DNA from 2 places in the Shewanella halifaxensis HAW-EB4 genome. Region 2 is predicted to be linked to the other one. Evidence: predicted binding sites of a transcription regulator. Region 2 holds the regulator's gene; the other holds the start of a gene.
The links. Region 2 encodes MetJ, which represses methionine synthesis genes. Its sites were predicted from a motif close to TAGACGTCTAGACGTCTA; they were not measured.
Positions count from the first base shown of each region.

Region 1: the regulator MetJ is predicted to act here: its motif matches at 1,834-1,851, upstream of SHAL_RS08990 (cystathionine beta-lyase).

Region 1 covers NC_010334.1:2,074,501-2,078,698, reverse strand. The annotation lists gene pdsS (proteobacterial dedicated sortase system histidine kinase) at 1-1,752, shown strand, start outside; gene SHAL_RS08990 (cystathionine beta-lyase) at 1,887-3,065, shown strand; gene SHAL_RS08985 (type II secretion system protein) at 3,266-3,838, shown strand; gene SHAL_RS08980 (CreA family protein) at 4,116-4,198, opposite strand, start outside.
Region 2 covers NC_010334.1:747,919-752,116, reverse strand. The annotation lists gene SHAL_RS03195 (bifunctional aspartate kinase/homoserine dehydrogenase II) at 1-994, opposite strand, end outside; gene metB (cystathionine gamma-synthase) at 1,010-2,170, opposite strand; gene metJ (met regulon transcriptional regulator MetJ) at 2,382-2,696, shown strand; gene SHAL_RS03180 (sulfite exporter TauE/SafE family protein) at 2,875-3,606, shown strand; gene SHAL_RS03175 (conjugal transfer protein TraF) at 3,612-4,198, opposite strand, start outside.

The DNA.
Region 1 (4,198 bases), 1.3 Mb from region 2:
GATCCACACGTTGTTTACCGCGGAAAAAACAGTCTTAGCATAGATAATAACGATCATATTGCCATCGCTACACTCGCACCCGATGGCAAGTTTCGCCGTTATATTGTTGCAACCACACAAGATGGCTGGATAAGCGCCTTCGAACTGCCTGAAGATCCTAGCCTTTCAACCCCTGTAACACCGGAAGTTAAAATTCAGGGTAAGTGGACCAAGAGTAAACAAGGCTACAATGTCGAACTCAGGATCCCGCTTAATATGGTCGGCAGTAAACTCGGCTTTGCCGTTTATGACGTAAACGATAAAAAAAGCCGCGTATTAGATGCCGTGGTCGGTACCTCAGCAATCGATGATGTCAGCAAGCTGGGCACCGTACTTGTCCCCTCACCTGAAATCGAAAGTATTATTAAAGGCATGAGCCATAATAGCTCTCGTATTTGGGTGGTCGATAAACACGGCCGCGTATTAGCAAAGTCCGGCGATATTCGCTCAGATAATAGCGTCTGGTCACGTGCTAATGTCGATAACGATGACAACTCTGGCTGGGAGCAATTCAAACATAAATACTTGCATCCGCTTTACTACAAAATTCTGACCACACCAGCTAAAGACTTTATCGATTCCTTGCAAGACTCCACTGTGTTGCAAGGGAGTCATATCTCTAAAGCCTTAAACGGCGAGCAAGGCTCAACGTGGCGCTTAACCCCCGACAACAAAGCGGTGGTGCTCGCGGCCGCTAGCCCTATTTGGATTGATGATAAAGTGATGGGAGTGGTGATTGCCGAAGAAACCACTCACGGCATTCGAACCTTAAGAAACAAAGCCTTAGAAAAGCTGTTTAACGTGATTTTAACCATCATGAGTATGGGCACCTTAGCGCTATTTTTCTTTGCTTCGAATATCTCAAGCCGTATTCGCAAATTGCGTGACGAAGCCGAGCAAGCGATCGATAGCCAAGGGCGAATAAAAAATGAAATTCAGGGCTCTAAAGTCCGTGATGAGATCGGCGATCTATCGCGAAGTTTCGCCAGTATCGTTAGCCGCTTAAGCCAATATACTCATTACTTAGAAAACATGTCTTCGCGTTTATCTCACGAGCTGCGCACCCCCGTTGCAGTGGTGCGCTCATCGCTAGAGCATCTTGGCCTGCAACAGCTTAGCCCCGATAGTCGCAAATATGTTGACCGGGCACAAGAAGGCGTTAATCGCCTGAATATGATCTTAAACAATATGAGCGAAGCCACTCGTTTAGAAGCAAGCTTATCTCATGCCGACACTACTGTTTTTCCGCTAGAAAAAGTCATCAACGGCTGCATGCAGGGCTATCAAATGACCTACCCCAATCAAGCATTTGAGCTCGATATTACCCAAGAGAGTATTGCGGTATTAGGGGTGCCTGAATATATCGCCCAGCTAATGGATAAACTCATCGCTAACGCCCAAGAGTTTAGCCATCCCGACAGCTCAATTAATGTTGTGCTAAAACTGAAAAATAAATTCGCCGTACTGAGCGTCAGTAACCAAGGGCCGGCACTACCAGAGAACATGGCTGAGCAGATTTTTGAGTCCATGGTATCTGTGCGAGCGCAAAAAGCCCAAGATAAGCCGCACCTAGGCTTGGGTCTTTATATCGCTAGACTTATTTGCCAATTTCATGACGGTAAAATTAGCGCCTGTAATACCCAAGATAAGGCCGGAAATGTTAGCGGCGTTAAGATCACGATTAAACTACCAATAAGCAAAGAAGGTCTTTAAAAGTGTTAGGCCTGTTTCAAACAATGGCAAAATTGAAAACTGCTCCTGAAAGCGAATGTTGAAGATAATGACACTTTATTTTGGCCGTTTAGATGTTAAGATGGCTAAAAATACAAACTAATGGAATTCGACCGATGAAAAAAGAAACGCAGATAATCAGTCTAGGCCGAGATAAGAAATGGACCCAAGGGGTGATTAACCCGCCAGTTTACCGAGCCTCGACGATGGTGTTCGATACCATGGAAGATCTCCGTTTTGCGGCTAAAAACAAAGCCAACGGCGAACTGTTTTATGGTCGTCGCGGCGGACCCACTCATTTTGCGTTTCAAGCAGCCATAGCCGAACTCGAAGGCGGCGTAGGTACGGCGCTGTATCCGTCAGGAAGTGCTGCCATCAGTAATAGTCTACTGTCATTTTTAAAAGCGGGTGATCATCTGCTTATGGTCGATAGCGTCTATGAGCCCACTCGCGATCTGTGTCATAAATTACTTGCGGGTTACGGCATCGAAACCACCTATTACGATCCTATGATTGGTGATGGCATCGAAGCGTTAATCCAGCCTAACACCAAGGTGCTGTTCCTAGAGTCTCCAGGTTCAATCACCATGGAAGTGCAAGATGTGCCAACACTGAGCCGTATAGCCCACCAACACGATATCGTGGTGATGCTCGATAATACCTGGGCATCGCCAATAAACTCGCGTCCATTTGAGATGGGCGTCGATATCTCAATTCAAGCGGCGACAAAGTACATTGTTGGTCATTCAGATGTGATGATGGGCACCGCCACCGCGAACGAAAAACATTGGGAACAACTACGAGAAAATAGTTACCTGCTTGGTCAATGCACCTCACCAGATGATGTATACCTTGCTAGCCGAGGGCTGAGGACCTTGGGTATTCGTTTAGCCCAGCATGAACAAAATGCATTAAAAGTGGCTAACTGGCTTGCTAGTCGCCCTGAAGTGGATCATCTGCGTCACCCCGCTTTTGAGTCATGCCCTGGCCATGAGTTTTTTAAACGCGATTTTAGCGCGTCAAACGGACTGTTTTCGTTTGTCTTAAAACAAGGCGATGTTCACTCGGTCACTGCATTCGTTGAAAATATGCAGCATTTTAAAATGGGCTTTTCTTGGGGCGGATTTGAAAGCTTAATTTTAGGGGTATTTGGCATCGACAAACTACGTACAGCAACACAATGGGACAGTAGTAAGCCACTTATCCGTTTGCATATTGGTCTTGAAAATGTCGATGACCTGATTGCCGATCTTGAGGCTGCCTTTGAGCGCTACAATCGAGTATTGAACGCTTAAAGCTCTGGTTAAGTTCACTCCTAGCTCAGACTAAGTTAAGGCAAAGCTCACTCTTAGTTCAGACAAAGCTCTCCCGCCACAAGCCGACCTCTAACGTCGGCTTTATTATATTGATTACTTTAGAAACATTTACTTCCGCAACTGGTAGTAAATACTCTATTATCGAAAATGTAGATCACCGAATTTAGAGAATATTTTCAATGCATCGCCCCACCGCTTCTAGAGGCTTTACCCTAATTGAGCTTGTCATCGTGATTATTGTGCTTGGCATATTAGCCGTCATTGCAACAGCCAAGTATGTTGACTTAAAGCGAGATGCTGAGGTTGCACGTGTCAAAGCAACGGCGGCGGCGCTGCAGCAGTCGGTCACCTTCTCCCATACCAAATGGCAGCTTACCTCGGGAGTTGCTGCAATGAACGATCTTCCCGACTTTGCTGGTGGCGAGCTTGATATGAATAGTTTTGGCTACCCACTCGGGATAGATAAAGGCAACCCTATGGGGCAACCGACGAATATCGGTAAAGGTGAACAAGGCTGCGTCGATTTATGGAATACCCTGCAACAAGAGCCTGTCAGTGTTTCATTATCTAGCGTAGACAATGACAGTGACTTTCAAGCCTACCGTCATCAAGCTGCTAGTAATCCCGATGGTCAAACACAGTGTACCTATGTGCTGCGCACTCTAGGGGACACAAAAGGCCGCCTACAAGCCGATATAAAAATCATCTATGATTCTGTCGCTGGTACTGTTAATGCGCTCATTAACGATTAGTTTTTCCTGTCACGGCTAGCTCAACGGTTCTACAGCTTAAAGAATGGAACACACACTTCTGCACAAGGTACACATTCTAGGCCAAAACACAGAAAGCAAAAAGGGCGGATCATATTCGCCCTTTTATATGCTGACACTCATGCTGATTAACTAAATTCACTGACTAAGCGAACTGATTAAACGAACTGATCATTAAGCTCAGCTCTTAGACTCAATAACTAAGCCCATTTATCAGAGCTCATTTATAAAGAGTGAGTAAATCTAAGTCTCGGGCAGATTAGTGATTAATAACAGCCCCACCTGGGATCCACGCTTCAGTACCATAGAGTGGCACAGTCGAAAGCGCATGTTTGTGACTAC
Region 2 (4,198 bases):
TTAAGCCGGTTTCTTCAAGAAGCTCAATAAGCTGTTTAAAATCACTCTTAAGCTCAAGGTTAAATAGCGCGACGCTGCTTAGATTAGTGACCACTGGCGCACTCGCCGATGAGCTCTTAGGTGCGATCAAGGTAAAATCTGTATGAGATGCATAACTTGAACGTACAGCTAGGCTTACTTGAGTATCAAACAGGGGTTGTAGAGTTCTGTTATGCAGCACCGGAGAGCCTAGGTGCGCCAAGCGGTTTGCTTCGGCTAATGACAAGCTACTGAGTAACTTAGCATCATTAATCTTATTCGGATCAGCATTAAACACGCCCTCTACATCGGTCCAAATAGTTACCCGCTCGATATCGGCCAAACTGGCAATCAAGGTGGCGCTAAAATCGGAGCCATTGCGTCCCAGTAGCAAAGTCTCGCCACGGTTATTAGCACAGATGAATCCGGTAATAATTAAACGCTCATTAGGGTACGTTTCGGTCATGGCATGAACGCGTTGACGAGATTCCTGCAGGCGAATTTGTGGTACCGCAGCCTCATCGGCAATCAAGAGTGTGCGCGCATCAACATCGGATGCCGCCACACCAGACTCACGCAATAGCGCCGCCAATAAACGTGCAGACCAGCGCTCACCAAAGCTCACCACCTGGTTGCTCTGGTAATCACTAATAGACTCTAGCGATAACAAGCTGATCAGCTGCGCCTTATCGTTAGAGAGTCGCTCCCTTAGAGCGCGCGCCTGTTCATTTGAGAGCAACTGCTCTATCAAATTTTGCTGGAAACTAATCAACATTTGTAGCTCTTCTTGCCACAACTGTTTACAGGAACTTAGCTCAAGTAAATTATACAAGAAGTTGGTGCTTTTACCCGCGGCAGACACCACCACTAAATCATCACTGTGACCATGAGTCAGCAGAATATGAGCAACGCGACGGTAACAGTCAGCATCCGCAAGACTTGAGCCACCAAATTTATGTAAGTGACAGCGTGCCATCGTATACCCCTTTAATTAACAAGCGGCTGCGGCATTAAGCGCAGCTTCAATATCGGCAACAAGATCATCAGCATCTTCGATACCAACAGAAAGACGGATAAGCGTATCCTTAACCCCAGCTTCAGCGCGTGCCTCTGGCTCCATCGCCCTATGCGTCATAGTTGCAGGTACGGCGACTAAGCTTTCTACGCCACCAAGACTTTCTGCAACTGAAAAAAAGTTAAGATTTTTTAAGAATGCGACCAACTGTTCTTCGCTACCCTTGAGCTCAAAACTCAGCATGGCCCCATAGCCCTTTTGCTGTTTAGTCGCAATTTCATGACCCGGATGCTCTTTAAGTCCCGGGTAGTATATCTTGGACACGGCCTGATGGTTAACAAGGGTATCAAGAATTCGCTGTGCATTCGCCTGATGTTCACGAATTCTCACTGCAAGTGTACGAATTCCGCGCAAAGTGAGATAACTATCAAATGCTGAGCCCGTTAGCCCTAGCGTATTTGACCACCAGTGCAGCAGTTCACCCAACTCCGGATCTTTTGCCACAACCGCGCCGCCCACCACATCACTATGACCATTGATATATTTAGTGGTTGAATGGATCACAATATCTGCACCAAGAAGCAGTGGCTGCTGTAAAATTGGCGATAGAAAAGTGTTGTCGACAACCACCAATGCGCCAACCTCATGACTGGCTGAGCTGATAGCCTCAATGTCTACCACACGCAGCAGCGGGTTCGATGGAGTTTCTAACCAGACCATCTTAGGTTTCTTGGCGATCGCCTGATTGAGCGCTTGTGAGTCGGTTTGATCCACCACTAATAACTTAAACTGGCCCTTTTTAGCTAAATTGGTGAATAGACGATAGCTGCCGCCATAACAATCATGGGGAACAACGAGTAAGTCATCGGGTCCTAGCAAGCTTGTCGCTAAAGTAATCGCAGCCATTCCGGTACAGGTCACAACACCAGTTGCGCCTTTTTCCAGCTCGGCGATGGCATCGCCTAGAATAGATCGGGTTGGATTGCCTGAGCGGCTATAGTCGAAGTCTCTTGGATTGTTATGGCCATCAAAAGAGTAGTTAGTAGATAGATAAATCGGCGGAACAACGGCACCATGCTGACTATCGGACTCAATTCCTTGACGTACCGCCGCAGTGGCTGGTTTACGCTCAGTCATGTACTACTCCTTTTCCTGTTAATTTTCAGCCAAGAGATGTCTGGACGTCTAAATGTACCTAAGCACTCACGCCTCGTCAACCATTTTAGCCGTTTAGACGTCCATGCATATAGAAATCTATTTGCAATTGTCATAAATAAGAGGCAATAATTTGACTGCACAATTTAAAGGGTTAAAATCTGCCCCGAATTTAGAAATAACAGGTGAGTCAATGACTGAGTGGAATGGCGATTATATCAGCCCCTATGCTGAACACGGCAAAAAGAATGAACAAGTGAAAAAAATCACTGTGTCCATTCCTTTGAAAGTACTTAAGGTGCTTACCGATGAGCGTACACGCCGCCAAGTAAATAACTTGCGTCACGCCACTAATAGTGAGCTGTTATGCGAAGCATTCTTGCATGCTTACACTGGCCAGCCACTACCAAACGATCAAGATCTTACCAAAGATAAACCCGACAGCATGCCTGCTGAGGTTAAGCGTTTGATGGATGAGATGGGTATTGAGTGGGATGAACTTGAATAATCTTCACCGATTATCAGTAAACATGATCTCCAGATAAGGACTGCTTAGCAGTCCTTATCTGTTTTTGGCCTAAATATGAGATCCGCTACCTCGTAGCAAGTTAAAATACCTAAACCTTCAAGTCGAGCGTAGAGATCCCCTCCTCGCTTAACTTTAGCCCAGATGGCTGGATAACCTAATGATCGATCCCACTACACTATTACTCGCTTCGCTCATTATCTTTTGTGGCGCACTGACCCAAAGCCTAATCGGTTTTGGCCTAGCCGTCGTTGCAAGCCCGCTGCTCTATATCGTCGATCCCAGTTTAGTTCCGGCGCCAGTCATCATGATGGGGTTCTCGATAGCGTTACTGACACTGTTTCGGGAGCGAGGTCAGCTCGAGTTCAACGGTCTACAGTACGCGTTATTGGGCCGTATTCCCGGAGGAATACTAGGTGCAACCCTCATTTTAATCGCACCGCAGCCGATCTTAGGTCTTGCGATTGCTGGAATTGTCGCCTTAGCCGTCGGCCTGAGCCTAATGAAGTTAAGCATTCCTGTGAACCGTTTCAGCCTATTCATCGCTGGGGTATTATCTGGCGTCTTCGGTAATATCGCCGCGATTGGTGGACCACCGCTGGCCATTTTACTTTCAGGTAAAGATGCAGGCCAATTTCGCGCCGCCCTGTCGGCCTTCTTTATCTTTAGTTCGATGATCGCTTTGATCATTCTGGCACTTGCAGGCCTGCTAACCCTAGAGCACTTTTACATCTCATTGATGTTACTGCCGTCAGTCGTTTTGGGGTACCTCGTTGCAGGCCGCTTGATTGGCCGCGTCGACAAACAAAAAACCAGAGCATTCACTCTGGCTTTATGTGGCTGTAGCGCTGTTATCCTAACCGTTAAATCAACAATAGAGCTAATGGGTTAGCTTGGTTAGAAATGATAGGAGGTTTGCAACACCCCTCCTACCGCATTGTCATCGCCGAACATACCAGTAAAATCTAAGAAAAATGAATCACCGAACGCAAAGCCTGTGCCCAAAGAGTAGAGGTTGGCGGTAGAGTCTTTCATATCATGGCGATAACCGAGGCGTAACGCCATCCAGTTGAAGGCTCTCACTTCCCCGCCTAGACGCCAGTATTGAGTACCATCCAGCTCTTTAAATTTCTTATTCTCAATCAGATCAATATCAGTCGTTACCGATAAAATTTCCCAATCATAAGCTACGCCTGCTGTTACGAGAGGTTCAACACGGTAAGTAAACTTCTGCCCTTCCACCTCTATGGTATCCACATCTTGGCTGATCAGATTTCGTCCTGATAGACCCAGAGTTAAGCCATCAAATGGCTGCATAGCCACCCCGACATCTAAATTAAAATTGGTCTCATCATTGCGATACATAACGTCATCAAAGTCACTGGCATCGAAGTTGTTTGCATTGGCGATATAATTGTAGGTATCAATTCGCTGAAACTTAGGTGATATTCCAACAGAGATAGGCATATTCACGATAGAGAGAG